Regions from separate parts of the Aquitalea sp. ASV15 genome, predicted to be linked through region 2. Evidence: predicted binding sites of a transcription regulator. Region 2 holds the regulator's gene; each other region holds the start of a gene.
The links. Region 2 encodes FNR, which switches genes on or off when oxygen is low (the NO sensors DNR and NnrR bind a similar motif). Its sites were predicted from a motif close to TTGATNNNNATCAA; they were not measured.
Positions count from the first base shown of each region.

Region 1 (10,560 bases), on a different contig from region 2:
ATTTCAGCAGCTCGCCTTTGATGTCGGAAGTAAAGCGACGCAATTCGCCACGGTCGATACGAACGGAGGTGCCTTCCACTTCCAGATACTGATTGCTGCTATTGGCACGCACATGGGTATTGCTGGCACTGAAATTGTCCTGGCTGGATGCCGCAACCACCCGAAAATATTCTTCTACCTTTTCCTCGTACGCCAGGTTGGATACGGCGATTTTGGGTGGGGCGGCATAAACGAGCAATGGCATGGCCAGACACAGGCCGCCAAACGATTTAAGCAAGTGCTTCAACATTGGAAATGTCCAAATACAAAAGCCGGGTGTAACCCGGCATGATTTAACGGCGAGATGTCTTGCGAATTTCCTGCTCATCAGCCCAGACCAACTCGCCGGTTTCGTTGTCAACCAGCTCCAGGCTCAGCTTGTAATACACATCCTTGATGTCGCTATTCTTCTTGACGATGGAAGAAATTCCGCCGGTCAGACGGAAGTCGGCCCCCACCATCTTGCCAATTTTCTTGGATTTGCTCTTGTCGTACAGACCGGATTGATTCTGGCGCATCAACTCCTGCGTCTGACCTTCCATATGGCTGACATCGGCAACGAAACGCACGGTACCGGCCTTCATCAATTGCACACGAATGGATTTGGTAATTTCAGCGGTATCAATGTATTCGCTGGTCTTGTTCTGCACATCGGCCAAGGTCAGACGCTTGCCACGAATGGAGGGGACTTGCACCAGGGAACGGGTCATGTTTTCAGCCAGACGCTGCAGATCGGTGGAGCCGAATTCATTGCTGACCAGCTCGACCCCTTTGCTGTCGCCATAGCTGACGTTGCCGTTACCAATCAGCGGAGAGCCGGTCTGGGCACAGCCAGCCAGCATCGAAAACGTCGCCACGCACAATGCCATGCGGGAGGTTTTGCCAATGGAAATCATGTTTTACCCTTAAAATTGAAATTAATTGCTTGGATTGACGGTATTTTCAGGACTCTGCAATTGCAGGCGGAAATCAACGGCTTGCGGCACGGGGGCAACGGTCTGGATTGTCTGACGGGCCTTGCCGTAAATCAGTACCTGCTTCCAGGTTTCCTCGCCTCCCACCATGAAGCCGCTGGCATCAAGCCACTTGAAGCGATAAAACACCACTTGCGGCCGGGTCGAATCGTTGGCCAGCTCCACCTGGATATTGATCAGCTCATTACGCTTCACCACGCGCGCCGCTTCCACCTTGACGTGGTCCATTTTGCCCAACTCTTCAAGCTTGCTTTCCAGGCCATCGGCTTGAGCCGCACAACTCAAGGCGACAAGGGCAAGCCCGCTGAGTATTTTTCTCATTTTCATCAAATTTCCAGTTTAATTAGCAGATTTAACAGCATCGGCGGCAGCCAACTGCTCAGTTGTTCTTGCCGTGGGCACAATCACACTTTGATCGAGCAGGCGCAGGGGAATAATCGCGTACTGCCCAGACACGCTCAATTGAACGGTACGCGGGCCTTGTGGTGTCGAAATCGTTGCCTGGTGAACTCCCGGCTTCAGATTGATACGTGCAATGGAAATACTGGATGGCAAGGTGGTCCAGATACGTTCATCGGCCTGCTCGGTCGCGGCAGTCGCAATAATGCCTGCCAAACTACCCAGCGCCCCCATTTTTTCGCCCATTTCCTGTTGCATCGCACCCTTGGCAGCCGCACGGATACTGCTGCGCACAATAATGCCCGGCATTTCATCACGCAGCGCCCTGCGGGCCATGGCATCCAGATTGCTGATGGGCGACAGCTCTACCGATTTGTTGCCAATCTGGATATTGCTTGGCCGGAAGTCATGGCTTGGCTGAATCACCGGAAAGGCAATCTGGGTGATGACCGGTTTGTTTTTCCAGATAAAGGGCAGCGGTATCGTCTTGGAACTGCGCGCAGGCATGAAGCCGCTTTCCACCACCAACAGTACATCGGTGTCCTTGACTTTACGTGCCAGGCGCCCTTGCAATCCTTTCAAGCCTTGCTCCAGCAAAGGCTGGTTCGGGCGCAATTCAATTGCCTTGCGGTAGCCGGCAGATGCCAGGGAAGGCTCATGTAAGGATTCGAAGACAAAGCCGGCCAGATAATGGCTGAAAGCGCTTTGATAGCCATTTTTCAAGGACAAGACTTCAGGGTCATCCAGGGTCTCAACGGGATAGCCGCGCAGGTTCTTGAAGGTCGTCTCCACATTGTGGCTCTTGGCTTCTTCCTCGACCTTGTCGTACTCCTTCTCGTGCAGGCTGGCGATCAAGGACTCACGTTCATAGGTTTTCTTGATTTCGGTACGCGCACCGGAGACATTTCCACTCAGCATATGATTCATCGTCAACAAGGTGCTGAGCATTACTTTTTCATAATCCTGGCCATCATAGCGGCGTACCTTGTCATTGACGACCACGCTGCCTGCCGCCTCCAGCGCCTTGCCAACCGTCAGCTTGGATTCATCCTCCCATTGGCGGACTTTTTCATCGGCTTTCAGCCATGTATTGACACTTTCAGCGAGGTCGCCCTTGAGACGCAGCAGCTGACCCTTTTCCAGGAAATAGAGCAGATCCTTGTCGCTACCTGTATTGTTTTTCTCCAGGTTTGCCACCGCCTCATCCAGATTGCCCTGCTTGGTTGCTTGCAAGGAGCCCTGCATTTCCGCCTGGTAGTGACGCATCGATCCACAGGCGGTCAGCGACATCACCACACCGGCCAGCGGCAGGATTTTTACCCAGCTTACCTTCGATGAATTTTTCATAATTTTTTTCATAAAATATATTTTTATCAATTAAATAATTGAATTTTAAAAATAAAATTATTTATGTAAACAGATTGAAAATTCAGCGAGATTGTATGCATTATGAATTGTCATGTCAAAAAACATGTCGGATGCATGGCAGATGGGGTGGTGCCATCCCTTTCGGCTCCCCCGGGTGACGGGCAATCAGCTTCCACGCACAGCAATCCCGCCGCTTGACCCAGAACAAGTCCCGCGCCACATCGCTCTGCTACTGTCTGGCGGTTTCAATCGCTGACACCAAGCCATCATGCCTGCCACACGACCTCTGCCGGAGCTGGTTTGCCCGGCGGGCAGCCTGCCCGCCCTCAAGGCCGCCGTGGACAACGGTGCCGACACCGTCTACCTCGGCCTGAAAAACGACACCAATGCCCGCAACTTTGCCGGGCTGAACTTTGACGACCGTACCGCGCGCGAGGGCATACGCTATGCCCATCAGCATGAGCGCAAGGTCTTGCTGGCCATCAACACCTATGCCCAGGGCGGCGACATCAGCCGCTGGCATCGCGCCATCGACGAAGGGGCGGAGCTGGGCGTGGACGCCATCATCCTGGCCGACATCGGCCTGATGGAATATGCCCGCCGCCGCTACCCCGCGCTGCGCCTGCACATGTCGGTGCAAAGCTCGGCCACCAATTACGAAGCCATCAATCTGGCGCAAGAGCTGTTCGACATCCGCCGCGCCGTGCTGCCACGGGTGCTGACGCTGGATCAGGTGAAGCAGGTCATCGATCACACCCGGGTGGAAATCGAAGTGTTCGGTTTCGGCAGCCTGTGCGTGATGGTGGAGGGCCGCTGCCTGCTGTCCAGCTATGCCACCGGCGAATCGCCCAATAGCCACGGCGTGTGCTCGCCGGCCAAGTTCGTGCGCTGGGAGCACGGCAGCCAGGCACTGGGCGCCCGGCTCAATGGCATCCTGATCGACGAATACCAGCAGGGCGAAGCAGCCGGCTACCCCACCCTGTGCAAGGGGCGCTTCGAGGTGGAGGGCGACACCTATTACGCGCTGGAAGAACCCACCAGCCTGAACGTGATGGCCATGCTGCCGCAAATCATCGATATCGGCGTGGCCGCCATCAAGGTGGAAGGCCGCCAGCGCAGCCCGGCCTATGTGGCGCAAGTCACCCGTACCCTGCGCGAAGCACTGGATGCGGCCGGACGCGAGCCGCAGCGCTTTTCGGTGAAACCGGGCTGGACCCAGGCACTGTCCAAGCTGGCGGAAGGCCAGCAGCAGACCCTGGGCGCCTATAACCGGCCATGGAAATGAATGACAGCGTGCCGGCAGGCTCGCACGCCATGCCGGCCCAACAAGCAGGGCTGATATGAATACATTGCAACTGACGCTGGGGCCGGTACTGTTTTACTGGTCCCGCGACGATATCCTGCGGTTTTACAGTGAAGCCGCCGACTGGCCGCTGGAAACCATCTATCTGGGCGAAGCCGTCTGCTCGCGCCGCCAGCAGCTGCGCGGCCAGGACTGGATCGCCCTGGGCAAGGAACTGGCCGAAAGCGGCCGCCGGGTGGTGCTGTCCAGCCTGGCGCTGATCGAGAGCGAGTCCGACCTGCGCCGCCTGCGCAAGCTGGTGGAAAACGGTGAATTGCAGCTGGAGGCCAATGATCTGGGCGCGGCCCGGCTGGCACAGCAGCAAGGGCGACCCTTTGTCGCCGGCCATCACCTGAATATCTACAACGCCGACACCCTGGCCTTGCTGCAATCGCTGGGAGCACGGCGCTGGATTCCGCCGGTGGAAATGGACCGCGACACCCTGGCTGCCGTGCTGCAACAGTTCAGCCGCACCGGGCAGCCTATCGAAACCGAGCTGTTCGCCTGGGGCCGCCTGCCACTGGCACTATCCGCCCGCTGCTTTACCGCACGCCACTACAATCTGTCCAAGGACGATTGCCAGTTCCGCTGCCTGGAGCATCCGGACGGGCTGCGGCTGAATACCCGCGAGCAGCAGGCCTTCCTCACCATCAACGGCATCCAGACCATGTCGGACGGCTGCCATTCCCTGCTGCCGCACCTGGCCGCAATTGCGGCCATGGGCGTGCAGGCGCTGCGCATCAGCCCACAGTGGCAGCACACCGCGCAGGTGATTGCCGGTTACCAGCAGGCCATCCAGGCGCTGCACAGCCCGCTGCACACCGACATCGACCTGGCACCCTATGCCGACAGCCGTCTGGTGGATGGCTACTGGCGTGGCGAAGCCGGCATTGCCGCCCTTGGAGAAACCCATCATGCGCATTCCTGAACTCACCCTGCCCGCCGCCATGGCCAGCCTGCTGGGCCGGCTGCCAGCCACCCCGCCCTGCTGGGCGCTGGTGACCACGCTGAATCAATTGAAGAAGCGCGACATCCTGCCGGCCGACATGAGCTTGCTGGCCGGGCACAGCTTTGAAGTGCATGTGCAGGATGCCGGCTTGCGGCTGGGCTTTTGCGCTGACGAGCAACACTTCAAGGTCGCCAGCGTCGGCGCTGCGCCAGACCTGCGGCTATCGGCCAATCTGGCGGACTTTGCCCGCATGATGCTGCGCGAGGAAGATCCGGACACCCTGTTCTTCAATCGCAAGCTGATCATCGAAGGCGACACCGAACTGGGCCTGATCGTAAAGAACCTGCTGGATAGCGTGGACTGGAGCAGCACCCCGCTGCAGCGTTTCATGGCAGTGTGAAACACGGCGCCAAGCCAGCATGCAAAAAGCCCGGCAAGCCGGGCTTTTTACGGTAGTGCACTGCGGAATCAGGCAACCAGCTGGGCTGCCGCCTTGCGCTTGGCCGACAAATCCAGGCCAGGCAAATCAGCCATCACATCCGGGTGATCGGCCAGTTTTTCCACCACGAAATCGACAAACACGCGGGTACGCGGAGCGATATGGTCGCGATGCGGGAAGCAGATGTAGATGGAGCGCTCCAGCGACACCACATCGGTCAACACCGCTTCCAGCTCGCCATTGCGGATCAGGTGCACCACCTCGTGCCCCGGCAACTGCGCCACGCCCATGCCCAGACGTGCCAGCTCGCATACCGCTTCCATCTCGTTCAGGGTATAGGTACCAGTCACTTCCAGCGGAATACGCTCGCCCTTGCGATCAAACTCCCACTTGTACAGGCGGCCCGAGGTAGGGAACTGGAAGTTGATGCAATCGTGATTGCTCAGTTCTTCAGTGGTCGCCGGGCGGCCATGCTTGTCCCAGTAAGCGGGAGAAGCCACCACGTACTGCGGAATCTGCGCCAGATTACGCGCCACCATGCGGCTGTCCGGCATCATGCCGATACGCACCCCCACATCGTAGCCGTCTTCGATCAGGTCGCTGAAATGGTCGTCCAGGCCAAAGAACACGCGGATCTTGGGGTAGCGTTCGCAGAATTCGCCCATGATGGGCAAAATGAAACGGCGACCAAAAGAATTGGGCATGCTGACGCGCAAATGACCGGCCGGTTCATCACGGCTGGCTTTCAGCTGGTTGATGGCCGAATCAAGATTGTTCACCGGCCCGCGGCATTGCGCATAGAAGCGGCGTCCATCCTCCGTCAGGGTCAGCTGGCGGGTAGTCCGGTTAAACAGGCGAACCTCCAGCTCCTGCTCCAGTCGCGCAATGCTTTGGCTGATAGCCGCCGGCGATACCCCCAGTTTTCTTGCAGCATCCGAGAAACTGCCATTCTCGGCGGTGGTCATGAAGACCATCAAAGCTTTTAAAGTATCCATAGCTGAAACGTTCCCTGAGCGGCATTGAACTCATGCGACCGACTGATGCACGGCATTCCCCGCCCCGGCTGCATGATTTGCCAACTTCATTATTAAGTAGTTCTTCTTTAAAAAGCGTACACCATATCCAGTGAATAATGAAGTTTGACTTACGTTTCCGGCCTGAAATGCCAGTAATCTGTTTCAAATTTCACAATTTTCTGGAGTCCTTTGGCAGAAACAAGCCAAATTCGCTCTGATTTTAAAACACTGCCAACACCTTGACATTGGCATTTAATATCAATCACGACACACCGCCATCCGGCTGCATGCTGTCAGCAGCCAGGGCACAAGCCCGCTGCTGACGGTCGGCATACGCTTAACAATCAATATTGTTCAAGACCGCAACAAAAGATAGTTCGAGCTTAAACAAAGCCGCTATCGTCCAAGACTGCATCAGATCCCCCCGGAAAGGGATCGCCATCATTCTGCAGCACCGCCGGCAAGCCAACTCTGTGCAACATCAAACGACATCACCACAAGAGCCTGTCCAAGGCAGGCCGCCAGCCAACGGCAGAACCTTGATCCCGCTACCACCACGGCCATCATGGCGCACGGCATACCCGGCATTTGTGCCATATGCCCACCCTGCCTGCCCTTGCCCCGCCGCAGACAAAACGCCTGAGCATCAAACACAAACCGGCCACAAGCCGGCAGCTGTTTTGGCCATGACATGGGCAGAACACTCAGGAAAAAGCATCCCGCCACCCCGGAAAATTCCGCACAGTCTTACTGAACATAGAGAAATTACTTATTCAGCATAGCGATCGCTCTACTTGGGCCTTTACCTACTGGTTTCGCCTGGTGGCTGCTTAATAAACTCCAGACCAGCCAGCAAGCATCGCTAGTGGAGTCCGGCGCTCAAATTGCCACGCCTTCATGATGAACGCTGGAACATTGCAAGCGGACCACCGTCTTGGCCACCCGACAATGAAGGTCACGTCATCATGCACAGCAAGCTTCCCTTTGCTCAACCCATACCGGGCAACCTGTCCCCGGCCAGCCAGAAGACCCTGCTGGACTGGATTCATACCGTCGGCCAGATCGAGACCGAAAACGAACTCAAGCTCTATCTGGACCACCTGCAATCGCAACTGCCCACCAAGCACATGGTGATCACCCTGGGGCGCATCAACCAGCACCAGCAATTGCACCGCGTGGAAAAAGTAGTGAATGTCAGCTTTCCGGAAGACTGGGTAGAGCACTACATGAGCCACAACTACATCAGCTGTGACCCGGTGCTGCGTTCGGTCATGGGGCAGGGCCCCATCCACTGGGCCGACAAGTTTTCCCGTGCCAAGGGCCAGCAGGAAAAACAGTTCATCCAGGAACTGACCTCCATCGGCATGGGCAACGGCATCAGCTTCAGCGCACTGTCCGAACGGCAGAACCTGGTCTGTGTGCTATCGGTTTCCGGCAGTGAAATCGGCAAGGACAGCCAGCTCACCGAAATGCTGAACAGCCTGCTGCTGCATCTGCGCCAGGCCGCCGGCCGGGTGGCCAATCTGGCGCCGGCCGCTCCCGCGGCCATGCCGCTGTCGCAGCGCGAATTCGACATTTTCCACTGGATGAGCCATGGCAAGACCAATTGGGAAATTGCCACCATCCTGGGCATTAGTGAAAGGACGGTGAAATTCCATGTCGCCAACATCATCCGCAAACTGAATGCCAACAACCGCACCCACGCCATCGTCATCGGCCTGCAACTGGGGCTGACCACGGTCGCCGGCACGATGTAGCCTGCGGCAAGATGACAGAGCAGGCACTACAGCCAGTAACGGCAGAAACGGCTTGCCGCTAGAATCGATACTCCAATGGCAACTGCACCGTATCCGTGCGGTACAGCACTGTCAGAGGAGTTTCAATCTGCAAGTCTCTTCTTGATTGACCCATGCACTCACCTGAAACATTCGGCCCCGGCTTCACGGGGCCTTTTTTTGGCTGTGCGCCATGCTCTGCCCCGGCCACAGCATGAGCCTGCACAAGCCATCACCAGCATCTTCCGGTCAAGACCCTGTTACAAGGCAGGGCGATTTGTTACAGTCGCTGCTCCTGCTGATTCCTCTGCTTACCGGCCATGAATGCCTTTACCAGTTGCAACCCAGCCACCGCCGAGGTGGTGTTTACCCGTCCTGGCTGGAGCCAGGCCCAGCTTGACGACTCCATCCTGCGGCTGAAATCTGCCCAGACCCGCTGGGCGGCCCTGAGCGTGTCACAACGTGCCGAGCGCATGCTGCAATTGGCCGTGCAACTGGAAACCCACCGTGAACAACTGGCGGCGCTGGTGACGCTGGAAGTCGGCAAGCGCACCGCCGAGTGCCTGGCCGAAATCGACAAGTCGGCGCAGCTGATACGCTATTACGCCGAGTTGGCCCCTGCCCTGCTGGCTCCGCAATCCATTGCCACCCAGGCCAGCCAGAGCGGTGTGGCCTTCGAGCCGCTGGGCTGCGTGCTGGCGGTGATGCCGTGGAACTTCCCGATCTGGCAGTTGCTGCGCTTTGCCGTGCCGGCGCTGATGGCGGGCAATACCTGCCTGGTGAAACCCGCCCCCTCGGTGCCGCAATGCACGCAGTTGCTGCTGGAACTGGTGCACGCCGCCGGGCTGGATTGCCTGGACATCGCCTGGATCGATCACGAGCTGGTGGAAGAAGCCATCCGCCGCAGTGATGCCGTGGCCTTTACCGGCTCCACCCATACCGGACGCCTGATCGCCAGTCTGGCTGGCAAGCATCTGAAAAAAACCGTGCTGGAACTGGGCGGCAGCAATCCCTTTATCGTGCTGGCCGATGCCGATGTCGAGGCTGCCGCGCAGGATGCGGTCAATTCGCGTTATCGCGACGCCGGCCAAAGCTGCAATGCGGCCAAACGCATGATCGTGGTGCCGGAAATTGCCGAGCAATTTGTTGCCGCCTTTGTCGCCGCCGCCAGCGCATTGCGCCCCGGCGACCCGCGCGACCCGGCCACCACCCTGTCACCGCTGACCCGCGCCGATCTGCGCGAGGCCCTGCATGCGCAGGTACTGGATGCCTGTCACCAGGGTGCCCGCCTGTTGCTGGGCGGCCAGTTGCCAGCGGCCCCCGGTTTCTTCTATCCGGCCACGGTGCTGGACCATGTACATGCCGGCTGCCGGGTTTATCACGAGGAAGTGTTCGGCCCGGTGGCCAGCATCCTGCGCGCCCGTGACGAGGCCGATGCCATCCGGCTGGCCAATGACACGCCGTTTGGCTTGGGCGCCTCCATCTATACCGCGGACACCACCCATGGCTGGGAACTGGCACGGCAGCTGGAAGTGGGCAGCGTCTTTCTCAACCGCCACACCAGCTCGGATCTGCGCCTGCCTTTTGGCGGCGTCAAGGCTTCCGGCTATGGGCGCGAGCTGTCGGAGTTCGGCCTGTATGAATTCGTCAATGTCAAAACCTACTGGCAGAAATAAGCCGCACAGCGGTCAGTGCGGCAATGCGCTACACTGGCCTGCTGTTTCGCTGCTGGCCGCCCTGCACGGTTTGTCATGAAGTTTCGTCCTGCATCCACTACTGTCCTCGCCTGGCTGGTCTTGCTGGCCTGCCTGGGCTATTTCGGCCTGATTGCCGCCGCACCGGCCCTGTTGCAGGGCGATATCGGCGGCTGGCCGCGCGCCATCCTGCTGGCCTTGCTGTTGTTTCTGCTGTTTTTCGCAGTCACCCTGTGGCATATCCGGGCAAGCGACCGAAAGCCAGGCGCATGAGTCCGGCCACGCTTCTTTTCCTGCTGTTCATCGCCACCAGCCTGCTGCTGACCCGCCGGGCGGCACGGCTCACCCGTTCTGCCGATGACTTCTATACCGCTGGCGGACAATTGCCGGCCTGGCAAAATGGCCTGGCGCTGGCAGGCGACTTTCTGTCGGCGGCGGCCTTTCTCGGCTCCATCGGCATGTATCTGGGACAGGGCTACGACTCACTGGTGTATGCGGTAGGCACGCTGGCCGGCTGGCCGCTGTTGATGCTGCTGCTGGCCGACAAGCTGCGGGCTCTGGGGCG
Region 1 is NZ_JAELTZ010000010.1:96,985-107,544, reverse strand. It holds gene JHD64_RS06545 (penicillin-binding protein activator LpoB) at 1-367, opposite strand, end outside; gene lpoB (penicillin-binding protein activator LpoB) at 333-935, opposite strand; gene JHD64_RS06535 (DUF1425 domain-containing protein) at 957-1,340, opposite strand; gene JHD64_RS06530 (COG3014 family protein) at 1,353-2,771, opposite strand; gene JHD64_RS06525 (peptidase U32 family protein) at 3,049-4,065, shown strand; gene JHD64_RS06520 (U32 family peptidase) at 4,121-5,050, shown strand; gene JHD64_RS06515 (SCP2 domain-containing protein) at 5,037-5,471, shown strand; gene JHD64_RS06510 (LysR family transcriptional regulator) at 5,540-6,505, opposite strand; gene JHD64_RS06505 (LuxR family transcriptional regulator) at 7,492-8,283, shown strand; gene JHD64_RS06500 (aldehyde dehydrogenase family protein) at 8,622-9,977, shown strand; gene JHD64_RS21955 (DUF485 domain-containing protein) at 10,053-10,268, shown strand; gene JHD64_RS06495 (cation acetate symporter) at 10,265-10,560, shown strand, end outside.
Region 1: the regulator FNR is predicted to act here: its motif matches at 2,975-2,988, upstream of JHD64_RS06525 (peptidase U32 family protein).

Region 2 (10,560 bases):
TGCAGGCTGTCACTGATCAGTGGTGCCAGGCCAACCGCCTGATCACGCGCGGTGCCGACCAGTGGCTGCCCCTTGGCCTGCAGCAACAGGGCATTGGCCTGGGTGCTGCGATTCAGCCAGTTGGGCCACTGCACGGTCACGGCATCCATCAGATAAAAAGTATCGATGTCCGGGTCCAGCGTCAGGTTGGACTGATCGCTGGCCAGGCCGATCAGATCCAGCAAGCTGTCTGCCACGGCCTGGTAGTTCGCCAGCCCCGGTGTGCCTTTCAGCTTTTGCCACGCGCCGTCCAGCGCAGTCCAGCCCTTGTCCAGCCCCAGCTGGCCATTGAGCGCCTGATGCGTCTGCTGCAGCGTGCTCCATTGCGCCTCCAGCGCGGACGACACAGCGCCCTTGTCGGCGGCGGCCCGCTGCGCCTGTTCCTGCTCCAAGGCCAGCAACAAGCTCATCGCCGGCTGCAGATACTGCACGCCGACCACTTCCTTGCTGGAGAAATCGACATTGTCCTGGTTGCTGCGATACAGACCATAAGTGAGATAAAACAGTGCGATGGCAAAAACAGCCCCTATCACCGCAAAGCGCGTGGGGTAACTCAAGCGCTGCATCCAGCGCGCGACAAGACGGAACATGGACAACTCCTCTGGAATATTGGCCTTGCCCTGTATCTTTTGTAGGGTGGGCAAGTCCTTCATTTATAGGCGTAAAATCTCGCCACACCGCATCCTGCCGTGGTTTTCAGCAAAATTATTCACCACCTCATACTTTTCAGCGCGCTGATGACAACACACCCTTAAAGATGTATTATTTTTACATCTTTAAGCACCACACAATCTGTCCGGCACCATGCAGTTCGCCAGAAAAGATGCATTTTTTCTACATCATAAGGAACCCTCATGTTAGACAGCGCCACCCGCCAGCAAGTCAAAGCCACTGCCCCCATCCTGAAGCAGCATGGCGTGCTGCTGACCAGCCATTTTTACCAACGCATGTTCCAGCACAACCCGGAGCTGAAAAACATCTTCAATCAGGGCCACCAGCATGCCGGCCAGCAACAGCAGGCCCTGGCCATGGCGGTAGCCGCCTATGCCGAGCACATCGATGCACCGGAAGTGCTGTTGCCGGTACTGGAGCGGGTAGCCCACAAGCACACCAGCCTGGGCATACGCGCCGAGCATTACCCGATTGTCGGCAAGCATCTGCTGGCCTCCATCCGCGAGGTGCTGGGCGAAGAGGCCGCGCCGGACAGCCTGCTGGAAGCCTGGGCCGCCGCCTATCAGCAACTGGCCGACCTGCTGATCAATCTGGAAAACAGCCTGTACCAGCGTGCCGCCACCCAGCCTGGTGGCTGGAGCGGCTGGCGACCGTTCAAGGTGGTGAAAAAACAGCCGGAGAGCAGCGAAATCACCTCCTTCTATCTGCAAGCGGCCGATGGTGGCGCCCTGCCCGCCTTCCAGCCCGGCCAGTATGTGTCGGTACAGCGCTTCATTCCGGAATGGGGCCTGAGTCAACCGCGCCAGTACAGCCTGTCCGATGCACCGGGCCAGGACTGGCTGCGCATTTCGGTGAAGCGTGAGGACGAGCGGGATGAGGCACCGGCCGGCAAGGTGTCAGGTCAATTACACACGGCATTGCAAGAGAACGACATCCTGCAGGTATCGCCGCCATTTGGTGATTTCGTGCTGCATCAGGAGCGGGACACTCCGGTGGTGCTGATCAGCGCCGGCGTCGGCCAGACCCCGCTGCTGTCCATGCTCAAGCATCTGCTGGCCAGCGGCAGCCAGCGGCCTATCCGCTACCTGCACGCTGCCCGCCATGGCCGGGTCCATGCCATGAAACAGGAAGTCGGCCAGCTGGCGGCGCAACACCCGCAGCTGAACAGCACGGTGTTTTATGAATGCCCGCAAGACATGGACCGGCTGGGCCAGGACTACCAGCGCGCCGGCCGCATCGATGCCGCGGCCATCCGCGAGCATGCCCTGCTGGCGGATGCCGACTACTACCTGTGCGGCCCGGTAGGCTTCATGCAGCAGCAGCAGCGCCAGTTGCGGGGGGCCGGGGTCGAGGCCGCGCGCATCCACATGGAAGTATTCGGCTCCAATGCCATGGCCAGCGACTGATTGCCCCTTGCAGCAGCTTTGTCCCAGCGCATTGTGAGGGTGGGCCGTGCGGAGTATCCTGCGCGGCACCGCCCTTACCCTTTTTGCCCATGCAACTGAACCGTTTCACCGATCTGGCATTGCGCGTGCTGATGTATCTGACCCACCGCGATCGCGAACAGGCCGTCACCATCAGCGAAATCGCCGAGCGCTTTGCCGTATCGCGCAACCATCTGGTCAAGGTGGTGCATTTCATGGGACAGCAAGGCTGGCTGAACAACAGCCGTGGCAAGGGTGGCGGGCTGGCGCTGGCGCAGCCGCCCGAGCATTACCGGCTGGGCGGCATCATCCGCACCCTGGAGGGCAATGCCGCGCTGATCGACTGCGCCACGCCCCCTTGCGCCTTGCGCCAGGATTGCCGTCTCAAGTCGGCGCTGGACGTCGGCCTGCAAGCCTTTTTCACGGTGCTGGATGGTTATTCCCTGCGCGATATCGTCGCCAGCCCCACCGGAGAGGCGATTATTCGGCTGCACCGCCAGCAAAATCAGCCCGTCTCGCCGGAAAGCCCGGCGGCAGACTGAGCCGGACAGCGTGATTTGTTGTAAAAAACCATCACTTTTCAAACAAAAAGCCCGCGGTCAGCGGGCTTTTTTTCAGGCTTTTTTTCAGGGTTTCCCCTTGGAAAAACAGCAATCAGCGTGGGGTCAGATGGTCTTGGAATAGCGTGCCTTGGTTTCCCGCTCGCGCAGGTGGCGGTCAAACAGCATGGCGATATTGCGAATCAGGAAGCGCCCTTTCGGTTCGACCATCAGGAAATCGCCGTCAAAAGTCAGCAGACCCAGCTTGTGATATTCGCGGATGGCCGGCAGTTCGGCAGCAAAGTATTCGGCGAAATTGATGCCGTGCACCTGCTCGACGGCCTCCACCGACAAGGAGAAGCGACACATCAGCGCCTGGATGATGCCACGGCGCAGGATGTCATCCTGATCCAGCACCATGCCACGCATCACCGGCAGACGTCCCTCGTCCAGTGCAGCGTAATAGCTGTCCAGGTCTTTTTCATTCTGGCTGTAACAGGGGCCGACCTTGCCGATGGACGACACGCCAAGGCCGATCATGTCGCAGTCGGCATGGGTGGAATAACCCTGGAAATTGCGCTGCAGGCGTGCCTGGCGCAGGGCGATGGCCAGGTCATCTTCCGGCTTGGCAAAGTGGTCCATGCCGATGAAGACATAGCCGGCATCCGCCAGGCTTTTTACCGCGTCCTGCAGGATGTCCAGCTTGGTGCTGGCCGCCGGCAGGTCTGCCTCGTTGATGCGCCGCTGCGGCATGAACACCGTGGGCAGGTGGGCATAGTTGTACAGCGCCAGCCGGTCCGGGCCAATGGCAATCACCTTGTCCAGCGTGGCTTTCAGCGATTCCCGCGTCTGCAGCGGCAGGCCGTAGATCAGGTCCACACTGACCGACTTGAAACCGGCCTCGCGGGCGGCATCGATCACTTCCAGCGTCTCGGCCTCGCTCTGCACGCGGTTTACCGCCTGTTGCACCTGCGGGTCGAAATCCTGGATGCCCACGCTCATGCGGTTAAAGCCCAGACGCGCCAGATGGTGCACGGTCTCGCGCCCCACCTTGCGCGGATCAATCTCAATGGAATATTCTCCCTCCGGCAAAAAATCGAAGTGAGTACGCAGCATGCCCATCAGCCGGTCCAGCTGTTCATCGGACAGGAAAGTGGGGGTACCGCCACCGAAATGCAGCTGGATCAGCTTTTCGCGGCAGCCCAGTGTGGCGGCCACCAGCTTGATTTCTTTTTCCAGGTAGTCGAGATAGCGATCGGCGCGGCTTTTGTCTTTGGTAATGATCTTGTTGCAGCCGCAGTAGTAACATACCGTGTTGCAGAACGGTATATGAACGTACAATGATATTGCGTTCTGATGCATGCCCAGGTGGCGTTGCTTCAGCCAGTGTTTATAGTCTTTCTCCCCAAAGGCCGGGGTAAAACGGTCGGCAGTCGGGTAAGAAGTGTATCTTGGGCCAGAGCCATCAAGACGTTCGATCAATGCTCGGTCGAACTCACAGTGGGTGGGCGAAAACGGATGGGTGGTGTGCATGTCGTCGGGTATTGATAGTCAAACGTCAGGTGGACTGGTAAATTTGCGGAAAACGTGTGAATTCCGCTTTGACAAGGGTCAAGCTTCTTTACAGGGTTGTACAAAACACTCGATGTCTGACCAAAACCAACACACTATTCACGCACTGAAGGTGTCCTGCTCCAACTGCAGCCTGCGCGAACTCTGTCTGCCCATCGGACTGAACCGCGACGAAATGACGCAGCTGGACGCCGTGATCCGTCAGAGCCGCCGCCTCAAGCGCGGCGAATACCTGTTCCGCAGCGGCGAGGGCTTCAAGTCCCTGTTCGCGGTGCGTACCGGTTTCTTCAAAACCAGCGTCGCCAGCCAGGACGGTCGCGAGCAGGTCACCGGCTTTCTGATGTCCGGCGAGCTGATGGGCCTGGATGGCATTTCTTCCAATGTGCATGGCTGCGATGCCATTGCACTGGAAGACAGCGAAGTCTGCGAACTGCCCTTCAACCGCATGGAAAGCCTGGGGCGCGACATTCCCAGCCTGCAGCACCACTTTTTCCGGCTGATGAGCCGCGAAATCGTGCGCGACCAGAACGTCATGCTGCTGCTGGGCAACATGAAGGCGGAAGAACGCCTGGCCGCCTTCTTGCTGAACCTGTCGCAGCGCCTGTCCACCCGCGGTTTTGCCGCCAATGATTTCATCCTGCGCATGAGCCGCGAGGAAATCGGCAGTTTCCTCGGCCTGAAACTGGAAACCGTCAGCCGTACGCTGTCCAAGTTCCAGCAGCAAGGCTGGCTGAGTGTCGATCACAAGCACATCCAGCTGATCAAGGCCGATGCCCTCAAGGACCTGATCGCCGGCTGCACCCACGCCAACGGCGTCTGACGCTAGCGCTCATCCGGCACACCGCAGCCCTGCTTGCCAGCAGCCTGCGGTGTTTTTGCATAGTGCGCAGTACTGGCGTGGCCGACAATTCGTCTGAAGACCTAGTCCGGGCGACCTAGCCGCCCGCCCAGCCCTACCAGCGCCCCACCAGCATGCCTGCAGCCAGCAGCTCGCCCAACTCCATGGCGCGCTCCCGGTGTTGCGGCAAAACCTCACCCTGCGCCAGCAAGGGCGGCAGTACCTCCTTCCAGCCATAGCCACAGGCAATGCGCCGCATGGCCTGTAGCGCGCCCAGTCCGTCATTGCCGGCCGACACCAGCATCAGATAGGGCAGCCCCTCGGTCTTTCCCTGCGCCGGGTAATAGGTGCGATCAAAAAAATCCTTCACGTTCCCCGCCATATAACCGAAGTTCTCCGGCGTAGCCAGCACGATGGCATCTGCAGCCAGCAAGTCATCCAGCCCGGCCTCAGCCGCGGGCAGGCGGTGGATGTGCAGTTCCGCGCACAGCGGCAACAAGGGCTGACACAAGGCGTCGACCAGTTGCAGGGTGTGGCCGGTCTGGCTGGCATACACAATCAGCAGTTGCTTCATCGGTGGAGAGTCCGGTCTATGCTGGCCAGCAAATCCTGCAGCCGCTGCTGCTGCGGCCAGCCCGGCGGCACCACAAAGCCGCGCGCCACTTCCTCCCAGCAGCCATCCCCCACCGGCAGCAATTCGGCCACCAGCTGCGGCACCGCAGCCTGCAGCAGTTCCTGGCGCAGGCTGTCCTGCTCGCGCACCCCCTCCTCCGCCAGCCGCGCCGGAGCCAGCCAACCCAGCCGTGACAGCCACACCCAGCGCGATCCTGCGCTTGTGCTTGGCCAGGGCTGCTGCAGCGGGCTGAGCCAGCCTTGCAGCTGATCTGCGCTCAGCGGTGCGGCCGGGATGGCCGGCCGGTCGGCGTAGAAGAACCAGCCGGCCAGGCGTGCCGCGCTGGCACAGCCGGCAAAGCCCGGCGGCAGGACACGGGCGGCGGCAGGGTGGCTGGCCAGTTGCAGTTGTTCCTGCAGTTTGGCGGCCTTGAGCACCCAGGCATCGCGCAGGCTGGGGCCGACCAGCGTGTCCGCGCCATGCCCCAGTTGCAGATAGAATTTGCTGGCGGTTTCCACATGTAGCGGCACGCCATGCAGCCGGATCAGAAAATCGAATTCGCCGATGGTGCGGCCTGCGGCATCGCGCACCGGCACATTGGCCGCCACCAGTTCGATATGCGGCGCCAGCCGGAACCAGAAAGCCAGCAGGCGCTCGGCATAATGGCCAAGCCGCTGGCATGGCTGTTGCGCCAGCCAGTGCTCAAGCGGGCCTGGATCCTGCTGCAAGGCTTGCAGCAGATCCTCTCCCTGCTCCCCCAGCAACTGCGCGGGTGACAGATTGCTGCCACTCTCCCAGGGCGCAGGCGAGGTGAGCAGGAAAGCCAGATCACGCAGCGCCGGCTGCGTGTAAGGCAGATGAAAGCTGCGTTCAGGCCGTGCCGTCGTGCTCATGGCCATCTGCCACGCGCTGGATCTGTTTCATCAGGCCACGCAGGATGTCGACTTCATCGCGCAGCATGCCGGACCGGTTGAACAGGGCGCGCATGCGGCGCATCAGCCGTTCGCTGTTGCGGCGGCGGTAATAGCCGATGGCTTCCATGGTCTGGTCCAGATGCTGGCAGAAGCCTTCCACCTCGCCCAGGCTGGCGGTTTCGCTTTCCGGGCGCAGGTATTCCACGTCAACACCGGTATGGCTGAACAGCTCGTAGGTCATCACCTGTACCGCCATCGCCAGGTTGAGCGAGAAGTAATCCGGATTGCCGGGGATGGTGACCAGGCGGTTGCACTGCTCCACTTCCTCGATGGACAGGCCGAAGGTTTCATTGCCGAATACCAGCGCCACCTGCTCGCCATCACGGGCGCGGGCTACCAGTTCCGGCGTGGTTTCGCGCGGGGTGGACAGCGGGGTGGTCAGCTCGCGGCGGCGGCTGGTCAGCGCGCAGGCCACGGTGACGTCGCTGAGCGCTTCCGCCAGGCTCGCCACCACGGTGGCGCTCTCCAGCACATCCACCGCACCGGAGGCCAGCGCATTGGCCTCATCGCTGGGAAACACCTTGGGTTCCACCAGGTACAGCCGGGTCAGACCCATGGTTTTCATGGCGCGTGCGGCCGAGCCGATATTGCCCGGATGGTTGGGCCGGGCCAACACGATGCGAATGTTTTTCAGAAAATCAGGTACTTGGGGTTTATTCATCAGCGGTTTCACATTAAAATAGCGGGCATATCAAAAAGCCCGCGCACTCGCGTCGGCTTTTTTTGTTCCTTAACCCAGATTGTTACCGTCAGATGTCGAGCCGTGTTGGCTGACATCTGCTATCCGTTCTAGAGGCCGTCAATGCATCCGATGCTCAATATCGCGGTTAAAGCCGCTCGCCGTGCTGGCAGTGTTGTCCAGCGCGCGTCGCTTAACCTCGATACCATTCGCGTAGAAAAGAAAAAGCACAATGACTTTGTGACCGATGTGGACCGCGCTGCCGAGCAGGCCATCGTCGACATGATTCTTGAGGCGTACCCCAAGCACGCCATTCTAGCAGAAGAGTCCGGCGCCAAAGGCGTGGGCTCCTCCGAATACGAGTGGATCATCGACCCCATCGACGGCACCACCAACTTCCTGCACGGCCATCAGCAATACGCCATTTCCATCGCCCTGGCACACAAGGGCCAGGTACAGCAGGCCGTGGTGTACGACCCCAGCCGTAACGATCTGTTTACCGCCTCGCGCGGTGTTGGCGCCTTCCTCAACGACCGCCGCATCCGTGTTTCCAAGCGCTTCATGATGAATGAATGCGTGATCGCCACCGGTTTCCCGGTATCCGACCAAAGCTATATCGACCAGTACCTGGGCATGCTCAAGGATGTACTGGGCAAGACCGCCGGCGTACGTCGCGAAGGCGCTGCCTCGCTCGACCTGTGCAATGTGGCTTGCGGCCGTGTGGACGGTTTCTGGGAACTGAACCTGAAGCCGTGGGACATCGCTGCCGGCAGCCTGATCGTGCAAGAGGCTGGTGGCATCGTCACCGACCTGAGCGGCGAACAGGAATGGCTGGAATCCGGCGACATCGTGGCCGCCAACCCCAAGGTGCTGGCCCAGCTGCTGGCCACCATTGCGCCGCACCTGAACAAGTAATCGCCTGAATGCAGGCAGCAAAACGGCGACCCTCAGGTCGCCGTTTTTTATTGCCCACTCGCCGCCGGCTATTCATGCATCACCACTTCCACCGCGGGCGCATCCGCAGCGGCCTTGCGCGGTCGCAGTAGCAACAACAAGGGCAGCATGGCCAGAAAGCTGTAGGTTATCAGCCAGTAGACATCGACAATCGACACCATCAGCGCCTGACGCTGCAACTCGGCCGCCAGCTGAGTGGCGGTTGCGCCATCCACCACCGTCTTGCCCATGCGCGCCAGATAATCGCTCAACCAGGGATTGTAGAGATTGAACTGTCCCACCATGGCATTCCAGGCCGACTGCTCGCCGCGCGAATAAGCGGTGCTGACAATGGCAATGCCCACCGAGGATCCCATGGTGCGCAACAGGCTGAACAGCCCGGCGGCCTCGGCCGACAGCCGTGCCGGCAGGGTGGACATGGCCATGGCCGACAGCGGCACGTAAATCATGCCCAGGCCAAAGCCCTGCAACAGCACCGGCCAGGCAAACCAGAAGGGACTGGTGTCCAGGTTGTAGTGGGTACACACCCAGGTGCCACAGGCGCCAATCACCAGCCCGCTGCCGATCAGGTAGCGCGAGTCCACCCGACCAATCAGCTTGCCGACGATCATCATGCTCACCAGGCTGGCCAGGCCGCGCGGCGCCATGATCAGGCCGGTATCCAGCGTGGGGTAGTGAAACAGCCCTTCCAGCATGATGGGCTGGATCACCATCGCCCCGTACATCGACAGGCCCAGCGCGGCGATGACGATGCTGGCGGCCACAAAGTTGCGGTCCTTGAACATGTGCAGGTCAAATAGCGGGTGAGCCGCGCTGGACAGCCCGCGCCAGATGAAACCCACCGCGCCGACCATGGCCAGCACGGCCGCCGTGACAATGCCCTTGCTGGCGAACCAGTCATCGCCATTGCCACGGTCCAGTACATACTGGATGCCGCCAATGGCCAGTGAAATCAGCAACAGGCCCAGCCAGTCGATATCACGCTCGCGCCGTGGCGTGTCCGGCACCTGGCGTGCCAGCAACAGCGACAGCAGCCCCACCGGCAGATTGATGAAAAAGGTCCAGCGCCAGTCGAACATATCGGTCAGCCAGCCGCCCAGCGTGGGCCCGGCAATCGGCCCCACCATCACCCCCATGCCCCAGATGGCCATGGCCTTGCCACGCTGTTCGCGCGGATAGTTGTCCACCATGATGGCCTGCGACAAGGGCACCAGCGCTGCGCCAAACACCCCCTGCAGCAGGCGAAAGGCCACCAGCTGCCCTAGGTTCAGCGCCACGCCGCACAGCATGGAGGCCAGCACAAAACCGCTGATCGACAATAGCAGATAGCGCCGCCGGCCCAGCCGGTCGGTCAGAAAGCCGGTCAGCGGCATGCAGATGGCGCTGGCTACCAGATAGCTGGTCAGCACCCAGCTGATCTGGTCCGATGTGGCACCCAGCTCGCCCTGCATCTGCGGCAGGGCGACGTTGACAATGGTGGTGTCCAGCACCTGCATCACCGTGGCCGCCATCACCGCCACGGTAACCAGCACACGCTGGCTCAAGCGCCTGGCTCCTGTGCCTGTTCGGCAGCGGCACGGATTTGTGCCAGCACCTTGATGCAGATTTGTAATTCCTGCGCATCCAGCCCGCCCAGCAGCTCGGCCTTGAGTGCATCCGCCACCTGCAGCAGCTCGCCGGACAGCTGCTGCGCCTTGGCCGTCAGGCAAATCCGCTTGGCACGCCGGTCCTGTTCATCCGGTTGGCGGACAATCCAGCCATCGGCCTGCAACACATCCAGCAGCCTCACCAGCGAGGCCGGTTCGATGCCGACACGGGCGGCAAGTTCGTTTTGCAGCAAGGGCTCGCCCGCACGGCCCAGCTTGAGCAAGACCTGCCAGGTGGCCTGGGAAAAGCCATACGGCCGCAGCCGCTGGTCCAGCAGCGCCCGCCAGGCTTTGGGAACCGCGCCCAGCAACTCGGCCACTTCCTGATGCGACTGACTCATGTCCTGCTCCATCAAATAATTAGCTTGCTAATTATAATGAAGCAAATAATACCCGGCAATCCACCTTGACCTGTCAGCAGACACCTGGACACTCCCGGCTCGGCCGGCGTAACGTGGCTGCATTCGTCATCTGCTATCCTGACAGTTGAAACAGTTCGCGGAGCCTTGCATGTCCCCTAATTTCCTGCGCCTGGCCCTTGGCCTGCTGCTCTGCCTGCCGCCACTGGCGCAGGCTGCCGGCCCGGATTGCAGCCGCAGCTATACCCTGG
Region 2 is NZ_JAELTZ010000016.1:25,173-35,732, forward strand. It holds gene JHD64_RS09185 (methyl-accepting chemotaxis protein) at 1-629, opposite strand, end outside; gene hmpA (NO-inducible flavohemoprotein) at 894-2,117, shown strand; gene JHD64_RS09195 (Rrf2 family transcriptional regulator) at 2,207-2,677, shown strand; gene hemN (oxygen-independent coproporphyrinogen III oxidase) at 2,801-4,207, opposite strand; gene fnr (fumarate/nitrate reduction transcriptional regulator Fnr) at 4,320-5,066, shown strand; gene JHD64_RS09210 (flavodoxin family protein) at 5,200-5,658, opposite strand; gene JHD64_RS09215 (DUF1853 family protein) at 5,655-6,590, opposite strand; gene JHD64_RS09220 (RNA methyltransferase) at 6,568-7,332, opposite strand; gene JHD64_RS09225 (inositol monophosphatase family protein) at 7,474-8,265, shown strand; gene JHD64_RS09230 (DHA2 family efflux MFS transporter permease subunit) at 8,334-9,848, opposite strand; gene JHD64_RS09235 (MarR family winged helix-turn-helix transcriptional regulator) at 9,845-10,291, opposite strand; gene JHD64_RS09240 (ABC transporter substrate-binding protein) at 10,461-10,560, shown strand, end outside.

Region 3 (10,560 bases), on a different contig from region 2:
GCGTTCGAAGCGCACTTCGCCTTCCTGCTCACCGGCGTAGATGCTGGTGCAGACGATTTCGTTGACCACGTCCGGGAACACCGACAGCAGGTCGATATCGAGGAAGCTGAACACGGTATCCAGGTGCATGGCGGCACGCGACTTGGGCATCTGGCAGGCAATCACACGGGTGGCGCCGCCTTCCTTGCCCAGCACATTCTTGGCCACTTGCACCACCGCTTGCGGGCTGGTGCGTTCGCCCATGCCGATCAGTACCACGCCGTTGCCGATGGGCATCACGTCGCCGCCTTCCAGCGTGGCCGGGCCGTGGTTCTTGTCACAGTCGCCCCACCATACCTTCACCTTGCCGGCGAAGTAGGGGTGGTGCTGGTAGATGGCTTGCAGGATCAGGGTTTCCTGACGGCGGGCCGGCCAGTACATCGGGTTCAGCGTCACGCCTTCGTAGATCCAGCAGGACGGGTCGCGCTGGAACAGGCTGTTGGGAATCGGCGGGATGACGAATTCGGACTGGTCCAGATAGCCACCGAACAGGCCTTTGGGGTCGAACGGCAGTTCAAACTTGGCGATGCCGCCGATCAGGTGCTCGGCCAGTTGGGTGGAGGGCATTTCGTCCAGCCAGCTGCGCAGGTCGGCCAGCATGCCGATGCCGACGTTGTCAGCCTTGACCTTGCGGTCCAGCAGCCAGCTGCGGGCGGCCTTGTCGTCCAGCACCTGGGCCAGGGCGTCGTGGGCTTCGATGACATGGATGCCACGGGCGCGCATCTGTTCAACCATGTAGGCGTGGTCTTTCTGCGCGCGTTCCACCCAGATCACGTCATCAAACAGCAGGTCGTGGCAGTTGTCGGGGGTGAGGCGTTTGTGGGCCAGGCCCGGACGGCACACCATCACGCTGCGCAGCTTGCCGCATTCGGAATGCACACCAAATTTTGTCATGATCAAACTCCTTCAATGTGTGGTAGGGGAGTCGGGGAGCGCCTGGCAGGCGCTCCTCAGTAAACAGTTGTTGTCTTAGAGGGTGAGCTGACCGGTGATCAGTTCGTAGGCGGCAATGGCGCCCAGTACCACGATGATGGCGGCCAGTACGGCTTCGGCGCCCTTGAACGGTTTTTCACCATGTTCTTTCTTGGCCCACAGGTAGAACAGCAGGCCCGGGGCGTACAGCACCATCGACAGGAACAGATACTTCACACCAGCGGCATAGATCAGCCATACACCGTACACACTGGCAATACCGGCAATACTCAGGTCACGACCCTTGCCTTCACCAGCCTGGTAGCCTTCGCCACGCTGAGCCACCATGAAGGAGTACACGGCACACAGCAGGTAAGGAATCAGGATCATCGAGGTGGCCAGCGACAGCAGTGCCAGATAACCGGCCGAGCTGAACAGGGTGATGACCAGGAACAGCTGGATCAGGCCGTTGGTCAGCCACAGCGAGGCAGCAGGCGAACCATTGGCATTGGTGGTGCCGAAAATGCGCGGCATCACGCCATCTTTACCAGCCAGGTAGGGTGCTTCAGCGGCCAGCAGCGTCCAGGCCAGCAGTGCGCCACCGACAGAGATCACCAGACCCGCGTTCATGATGTTGGCACCCCAGGGGCCAATGGCCTTTTCCAGCACGTAGGCGGTGGACGGGTTCTTCAGCGCAGCCAGTTCCGGCTGGGTCATCACACCCAGTGCCAGTACCGATACCGCCACCAGCAGGGCAATGGTCAGCAGGAAACCCACCACGGTAGCCTTGCCCACATCGCTCATTTTTTCAGCACGGCCCGAGAACATCGAGGCACCTTCGATACCGATGAACACCCACACGGTCACCAGCATGGTGCTCTTCACCTGATCGACGATGGAGCCCAGTTTCGGATTACCCCAGAAGTCCAGATTGAAGGTGTCGATCTTGAAGGCAAACACCACCAGCACGATGAACAGCGCCAGCGGTACCAGCTTGGCAATGGTGGTGATGGTGTTGATGAATGCCGCACCATGCACGCCGCGCAATACCAGGAAATGCAGGCCCCACAACAGGACAGAGGCACAGATGATGGCGGTTGGCGTGTTGCCATCGCCAAAAGCGTGGAACCAGAAACCCAGTGCCGAGAACATCACCACAAAGTAGGACACATTGCCGATCCAGGCCGAAATCCAGTAACCCCAGGCCGAGTTGAAGCCCATGTAGTCACCGAAACCGGCGCGGGCATAACCATAAACCCCGCCTTCTACCTCCGGTTTGCGGTTGGCCAGCATCTGGAAGGCAAATGCCAGTGTCAGCATGCCCAGAAAGGTGATGGCCCAACCAATGATGATGGCGCCTGCTCCTGCGCCTGCCGCCATGTTCTGCGGTAGCGAGAAGATGCCGCCGCCTATCATGGAACCCACTACCAGTGCGGTGAGCGCACCCAGTTTGAGTTTGGGTGCTCCGCCACCTTGTACTTCCGTTTCAGTGGACATTTTCGTTCTCCGTGAAATACATTAACCTGAAATCAATCCATATATTATTAATTTCTTATTCGTTGATGTAATGATAGTGACGAGACCGATCCGATTCCAGAAACGTCAAACACATGTTTGATCAGGATCAAATGGGCAAAGCAGGCAAATCCTTGCTGGAAGTAGGGGTAACGAGGAGGTTATAGGTGGAAGCGGGAGGAGATCCCAATAGAACTTTTTAATTCGACACGGACAATAATTCAAAAAAACTAAGTTAAACAATTCTTACAAGTACGCGCAGACAAAAAAAATGGATACGGCCCACCACCGTATCCACCAACACACACATCAAGAGGAAATCTAGACGCCCATCACAATCAGGCCCGCTCAGTCATTCGGGCCGGCGTTTTTCACTTTGCGGCTGATAACGAAGATCACCCCACACACCACCACCGTGGCAAACACAATGGTTGCCAATCCCAGTACGCCGACATCGTCGGATAGAAGTTGTCCCAGCAGTTCCATCTTCCACTCCTCTAACTGGCGGTATGCCGCCTTGATTGATTAGTCGATAGTCATAATAGCCATACTCTAAACAGGGATGTTGATGCAGGTCAAAAATACGCCTGCCGGGCTGATTGCTGGCCATAAATGTGGCAAATGTGATGATGACAGGCAAAATGCTGCCATCAGCACAGTAGGCGATGACCAAAGAAAAACCCCTGCATGCAGGGGTTTTGTGTTGTTGCGATTGCCGGCTTGCCTACTTGCCGCCAGCCATGTCCTTGGACAGGAAGAAGGCATCCGAGAAGAACTCGTCTTCCGGCAGCTGGCGCTCCTGGATGAAGCTGCGATGCGCCGATTCCACCATCACCGGTGCGCCGCAGGCATAGACTTGGTAGCCGGAGAGATCGTCAAAGTCGTCCAGCACCGCCTGGTGTACAAAGCCGGTACGGCCTTGCCATGCATCTTCGGGCAGCGCTTCGGACAACACCGGAATCACCGTGATGTTGGCATGCTGGGCCTGCCAGCTGGCAGCCAGCTCGGCCATGTACAGATCGGCCTTGGTGCGCGCGCCCCAGTACAACACCATCTGGCGCTGGATACCATGGTGAATGGCGTGTTCGATAATGCCCTTGACCGGTGCAAAGCCGGTGCCGCTGGCGACGAAAATAATCGGCTTGTCGGAATCTTCGCGCAGGAAGAAGGAACCCAGCGGGCCCTTGAAGCGCATGATCTCGCGCTCTTTCATCTGGCTGAAAACGTATTCCGAGAAACTGCCGCCCGGCTGATGGCGGATGTGCAATTCCAGAAAGGCATCGTCATGCGGGGCATTGGCAATGGAGAAACTGCGTTTCTTGCCATCCTTCATCAGGATGTCGATGTACTGGCCGGCACGGAATTGCAGGCGCTCCGATACCGGCAGCTTGAGCTTGAGCACGGCCACATCATGCATTTTCACCATGCTTTCCACGCGGCAGGGCAAGGTCTTGATCTGGATATCACCGGCACCGGCCACCTCACGCGCCTCGATGGTGATGTCGCCTTGCGGACGGGCACAGCAGAACAGGGTCATGCCCTGTACGCGTTCGCTTTCCGGCAGGGCTTTTTCCTGGTAGCCATCCTGGCTGACTTCACCCTCCACTACCTTGCCCTTGCAGGCGCCACAGGCACCGTCACGGCAGCCATAAGGCAGGCCGACATTCTGGCGCAAAGCCGCTTCCAGAATGGTTTCATGCGCTTCAACACTGAACGTATGCCCACTCGGGAGCACTTTGACCTGGGAACTCATTGGGTACCTTTATTCCAAATCTGGGTAATATGCTGCCTATGCGTACTTTATTGATTGCAGGTCTGGGCGATGTCGCCCGCCGCGCGCTGCCGGAACTGGTCCGGCACTGGCGCGTTTTCGCCATTGCCCACCATGCGGCTGCAGCCGAGGCGGCGCGCCAGGGCGGCGCCCACCCCATCATGGCCAATCTGGACTGCCAGGAGAGCCTGCGCAGAATAGCCGGGCTGGCCGATGAGGTATGGATTACCGCACCGCCTCCCGCCAGCGGCCTGCGCGACAATCGCACGCGCAAGTTGTTGTACGCACTGGCAAAAGCCGACAGGATACCACAGCGTATTAGCTATATCAGCACTACTGGCGTGTATGGAAATGGGGATGGTGCCTGGCTGGACGAGTGCTCGCCGCTGCAGCCACAGACCGAACGTGCCCAGCGTCGGGCCGATGCCGAAGCTGTACTGCGGGCCTTTGCCCGCCGCCATGCTTGCCAGCTGAACATCCTGCGCGCGCCCGGCATTTACGCGCTGGAGCGCCTGCCGCTGACCCGTCTGTTACAAGGCACGCCATTGATCCTGCCGACGGAAGACAGCTATAGCAATCACATTCATGCCGATGATCTGGCACGCTTGTGCATCGCCAGCCTGCAGCAGCAGCGTGGCGGCATCCGCGTGTTCAATGCCTGTGATGACGAACCGCTGACCATCACCGACTGGTATGCCATGCTGGCCGAGGCACTGGCCCTGCCCATGCCCCCCCAACTGAGCCGTGCCGCAGTCCGCCAGCAGGTCAGCCCGGCCTTGTGGTCGTATATGGCGGAATCGCGGCGCATCCGCAATGCCCGCCTGGCGGAGCTGGGCGTGGTACTGCGCTATCCCACGGCGCGCCAATTTGTCGCGCAACTGGCGGCAAATCCCGCCTGGCAAGCCGTGGCACTCGCTAAGGGCGGCAAGATTCGGTAACATGCGCGTCTTCCCGCAATTATCTGTTTGAATCACATGGAAAATCCGGCATTCGGGCGCGCCATCAGAAGCTTTGTGCTGCGTCAGGGACATCTCTCGGCAGGCCAGCAACGCGCCATGGACGAAGGCATGCCCAAATGGGGCATCGAATATCAGGCAGCCCCCATCGATCTGCAGCAGGCTTTTGGCCGCCAGGCTCCCAAGATTCTGGAAATCGGCTTTGGCATGGGCGGTGCTACCGCTGAAATTGCCGCGGCCAATCCCGAGCGCGACTATCTGGGCGTGGAAGTGCATTCGCCGGGCGTGGGTAATCTGTGCAAGCTGATTGCCGAAAAGGAACTGAGCAATCTGCGCATCATCCGTCACGATGCGGTGGAAGTGCTGGACAACATGCTGGCCGATGGCAGCCTGGACGGGGTCCATATTTTCTTTCCCGACCCGTGGCACAAGAAGCGCCACAACAAGCGCCGGCTGATCCAGGCGCCACTGGTGGAAAAACTGGTGAAAAAGCTGAAACCGGGCGGCTATCTGCATGCCGCCACCGACTGGGAAGACTACGCCATCCAGATCATGGAAGTGTTCAGCGCCAATGCCGATCTGGCCAATACCGCTGACGGCTATGCGCCGCGCCCGGACTATCGCCCGCTCACCAAGTTCGAAGCCCGCGGCATCAAGCTGGGGCACGGCGTGTGGGACATCATCTTCACTCGCCAGTAAGCCATGGCGGGCATCAGCCGCTGGCTGCTGCCCGTTTCAGCAAGTTCTCGATATCCTCCCGCAGTTCATGCGGCTCCACCGCCGGCTCGTAGCGCTTCACCACCCTGCCCTGCGCATCCACCAGAAACTTGGTGAAGTTCCACTTCACCGGATGCGGATGCGGCGTGTCCGCCTGGGTCAGCCAGCGCCACAGCGGCGCAGCCTGGGCGCCATTGACCTCGACCTTGGCCAATACCGGAAAACCCAGTGCAAAACGGCTGCTGCAAAATGCGGCAATCTCCTGATCGCTACCCGGTTCCTGCCCGCCAAACTGGTTGCAGGGAAAGGCCAGGATGCGCAATCCGGCTGCGGCCAGCTGTTCATGCAGCTGCTGCAGACCGGCATATTGCCGGGTATAGCCACACTCGCTGGCGGTATTCACCAGCAAAACCACCTGGCCCTGCAGGCTGGACAGGGGGTATTGACCGCCGGTGTGAGTCAGGGCCGAGAATGCGTAAAGCGTGGTCATGGCTGTCTCCCTTCCGTATAATCCTGACTTATCCGAGAAACGTACTCAGGTATTGCACATGCTGTTCTCACCCAGCCGCCAGGATGCCCGCGGCTTCTTCTTCGACACCTGGAAAAAGCACCAGAATGGCACGACATTGACCGATCTGGAAAAGATCGTGCTTTCCATTCTTATAGACCACCCTGAGTACCACTCCATCCTGAATCATCCGGAAAAATACCTGGAACAGGAATGGACACCGGAAATGGGCGAGACCAACCCTTTCCTGCATCTTGGCCTGCATGTGGCCATCGAGGAACAACGCTCGATTGACCAGCCCTTCGGCATCCGCTCATTGTATGCACAGCTGGCCCTGCGCCATGGTGACGAACATCGTGCCCAGCACGAGATGATGGAATGCCTGGGGGAGATGATCTGGCATGCACAGCGCTACGGTGGCGGCCCGGATGTAAACCGCTATATTTCCTGTGTGCGGGGCAAGCTGGGCATGGGCGAGGAAGAACACCCGCGCATCAATCCCAACGATATTCCGGACTGACCCCCCCCTCTCCTTGCCCGCTTGCGCCTGCCACAGGCAAAAAAAGCGCCGTGGAAGACAGAGCAACCACGGCGGATCAAGCGGGGCAGCCTGGGCCCGTTGCCGGGCCCAGACAAATTAATACTATGCCTTAATTCAATCATTAACAATATTTAAAATCATGACAAATAAATGACCGATACGATCCGACATTGCTCTTTAAATATTTTTACTGATTAAACAATATTTTACAAACTCAAGCCCGTACTACTATCCGCCAGCCACTCAGACCAGCCGGTTTTCAGCCTTGCCCGCCACATAGGCAGTGATATTGTCGACCAGCTGCTGCGCCAGGCGCTGCATGGCCTGCTGGCTGGCCCAGCCGATATGCGGGGTGACAATGAGATGCGGCAGGCGTGCCTTGAGCAGCGGATTACCCTGTGTCGGCGGTTCGCTGCTCAACACGTCAAAGCCGGCCCCTCCCAGCTGACCATATTTCAGGGCAGCAAGCAGCGCCTCTTCATCCACCAAACCGCCACGCGCGGTATTGATCAGGATGGCCCCCGGCTTCATCGCCATCAATTCGTCCTGGGCAATCATGTTACGGGTGTCATCATTGAGCGGACAGTGCAGGGACAGCACGTCGGATGTTGCCAGCAAGTCGGCAAAGCTGACATAGCCATCACGCACCACGCTCGCCCCTTTGCGCTCACCAAACTGCACCCGCATGCCAAAGGCGCGTGCACGCTCGGCCAGCGCCTGACCAATGCCACCAGCGCCGAAAATGCCCAGTGTGGCCCCCTTGAGGTCACGAATGGGCGCACCAAAATGGCAGAACTGCTTGGCCTGCTGCCACACCCCGGCAGCCACATCGCGCTGATAGGCCGGCAGGTTTTTCACCAGCGCCAGCATCAGCGTGAAGGCATGTTCGGCTACGGTTTCGTCACCGTAATGGCGGATGTTGGCCACCGCGATACCCTGCTCGCGGCAGGTGGCAAGGTCGATATGGTTGTAACCAGTGGCTGCCACAGCCAGCATTTTCACCCCCGGCAACTGCAGCAGGGTTTCGCGACTGAACGGCACCTTGTTGGTGATGACGATATCGGCATTTCCCACATGCTGGACAATCTGCTCCGGCGTGGTGGCGGAAATTTCGCGATAGGCATGGGCAAAAGGAAAAGCGGGAACCGGGACAGGCAGGCTGTCCCGGTCGAGGAATACGATGGAAGGTTGGCTCATCAGTCTGGCGTCAGCTTTCGTAGGAAATCATGGCGCGGTAAGCATGCCAGCTGGCCAGCCCCAGTACGGGCATGATGACGATCAGGCCAATGAAATAGGTAGCAAAGCCCACCGCAGTAAGAGCCACAATCATAACGGCCCATACCGTCATCGTCAGCAGATTCTTGTACACCGCCTGCAGGCTGTTGACCATGGCCGTCACGGTGTCGACTTCCTTGTCGAGCAGCATGGGGATGGCCACCACGCTGAGCGCGAACACCGTCGCGGCAAACAGGAAACCGACGCCAAAATAGGCCAGCAGGAAGGTCATGTTTTCCGGCAGCAGGGCATTGGCCAGCAGCTCGTCCAGGCTAGGCAGGGCTGCCGTGTCATAGAACAAGGCAAACAGCAGCAAGGAGATGCGGAACCAGCCAAACACCAGCACCGCCAGCAGCGCGGCAAACAGGGTGAAGCCGGGCAGGTTTGCCTTCCAGGCGGTCATGCTGTGCCACAGGCTGACGCGCTGCGGCGCCCGTACGGCCTCGTGCTGGCGCGCCAGATCAACCAGGCCGATGGCGAGGAAAGGACCGCCGAGCAGGAACAGCGTGCTGAGCGTGAGCACAAACTGCGGCGCGCTATCGAAATAACTGATCAGCAGATAGCCCATCAGCACAAAGGCAGCGCCGTAAAACATGGCATCGGCAGGGGCTTTGCGCAGGTCGTTCAGGCCTTGGCGCAGCCAGAACAGTGGTTGGGTAACGGATACATGGTGAACAACCGGGTGTTCCCGGGATGTGCCGTGGGTAATGTCCATGACGAATCCCCTTCTGGTGGTGGGTGGGTAAACCAGATAGTTAATTTCTTTATAAGCCATTGATTGTGAAATACAAAGACAATATGACCATGCGGCAACCATGCAGGCTGGCGAATGGTACAATTCCGCCCTGCTTGAACCAGAAACAAGGACTACGACAAGATGAGCGCATTGATCATTGAAGATCTGACCGTCGGCGAAGGTGCCGAAGCCGTTGCCGGCGAAGAAGTTACCGTGCACTACACCGGCTGGCTGACCAATGGCAGCAAGTTCGACTCCAGCAAGGATCGTTATCAGCCCTTCAGCTTCCCGCTGGGTGCCGGCCATGTGATCAAGGGCTGGGATCAGGGCGTTGTCGGCATGAAGGTGGGTGGCAAGCGCAAGCTGACCATTCCGCCGGAACTGGGCTATGGCGCTCGCGGCGCGGGTGGGGTGATTCCGCCGAATGCCACCCTGGTCTTCGAAGTGGAGTTGCTGCAGGTGGGTTGATTCCCGCCCGAAAAAAAAGCCACCGGCAGGTGGCTTTTTTCATGCAGTCATTTTTTCAGCTCGGAAGTGGCACAGCACTTTTTGCGGCGGCACAGATAGACGATGAGCAGCACCGTCAGCAGCAGACCGACTGCCGAGAGAATGCCGACCTGGCCGCGATGCACCATGTGCATCAGCCATTCGCGCTGGGTGGCGCCGTAATGGCCGAGATAGACCCATACCGGCACCGAAATCAGCGCGGCAAAGCCGTCCATCAACAGAAAGCGCCAGTACGGCACACGCCGGGTCATGCCGGCCGTGATGAAGATGGGCGAACGCAGACCGGGCAGAAAGCGGGCAACAAACAACACCCAGGTGCCATACTTTTCAAACTTCTCCTGCACCGCTTCGAAACGCTCCGGCGTCAGGATGCGCGCAATCGGCCGGAAACGCTGCACCTTGTGCCCATAAAAGCGACCGGCAGCAAACATGATGCCATCGCCCGCCAGCACACCAGCCATGCCCACCAGGAACATGATGTCAACATCGGCATAACCCAGACCGGAGATGATGCCACCGGCGACCAGGGTGATGTCCTCGGGAATCGGAATGCCGAACCCACACACCAGCAATACGGTAAAGACAGCCACATAACCGTAACCGGTAAAGAAATCGAGAAGTATCTGCAGTATGTCCATAGTGCTCCGCCGACCGGCGCGGTCTTGTCCTGACACAAGATTTGGCCGCGGGCTGATTGTCCGAGTGCATGATCGGGCGCTTATAATAGCACACCTCGACCTTATCCTTTCTTGACATGACACGCCCTATACGGGTGGAAATCAATCATTCCGCCCTGCGCCATAATTATTCACAATCCCGCAAACAAACCTCAGGCCGCCGTGCCCTGGCCGTGATCAAGGCTGATGCCTATGGCCATGGCAGTCTGGGCTGTGCCCAGGCGCTGGCTGACATGGCCGACGGCTTTGCCTTGCTCAACATCGAAGAGGCCATCGCCCTGCGCGAGGCGGGAATCCAGCAAGACATGGTCCTGCTGGAGGGGCCTTTTGACCGGGCGGAAGTCGAAGCCATGGCCGCTTATCGCATTGGTGGTGCCATTCACTCCCCTCACCAGATTGCCTGGCT
Region 3 is NZ_JAELTZ010000019.1:74,885-85,444, reverse strand. It holds partial or broken gene JHD64_RS10775 (arginine deiminase family protein) at 1-933, opposite strand, end outside; gene arcD (arginine-ornithine antiporter) at 1,009-2,448, opposite strand; gene JHD64_RS10765 (DUF3149 domain-containing protein) at 2,815-2,952, opposite strand; gene JHD64_RS10760 (CDP-6-deoxy-delta-3,4-glucoseen reductase) at 3,191-4,219, opposite strand; gene JHD64_RS10755 (NAD(P)H-binding protein) at 4,258-5,175, shown strand; gene trmB (tRNA (guanosine(46)-N7)-methyltransferase TrmB) at 5,212-5,892, shown strand; gene JHD64_RS10745 (glutathione peroxidase) at 5,906-6,400, opposite strand; gene JHD64_RS10740 (DUF1841 family protein) at 6,459-6,938, shown strand; gene JHD64_RS10735 (D-2-hydroxyacid dehydrogenase) at 7,203-8,156, opposite strand; gene JHD64_RS10730 (DUF2189 domain-containing protein) at 8,167-8,949, opposite strand; gene JHD64_RS10725 (FKBP-type peptidyl-prolyl cis-trans isomerase) at 9,112-9,438, shown strand; gene JHD64_RS10720 (DedA family protein) at 9,486-10,115, opposite strand; gene alr (alanine racemase) at 10,232-10,560, shown strand, end outside.
Region 3: the regulator FNR is predicted to act here: its motif matches at 3,032-3,045, upstream of JHD64_RS10765 (DUF3149 domain-containing protein).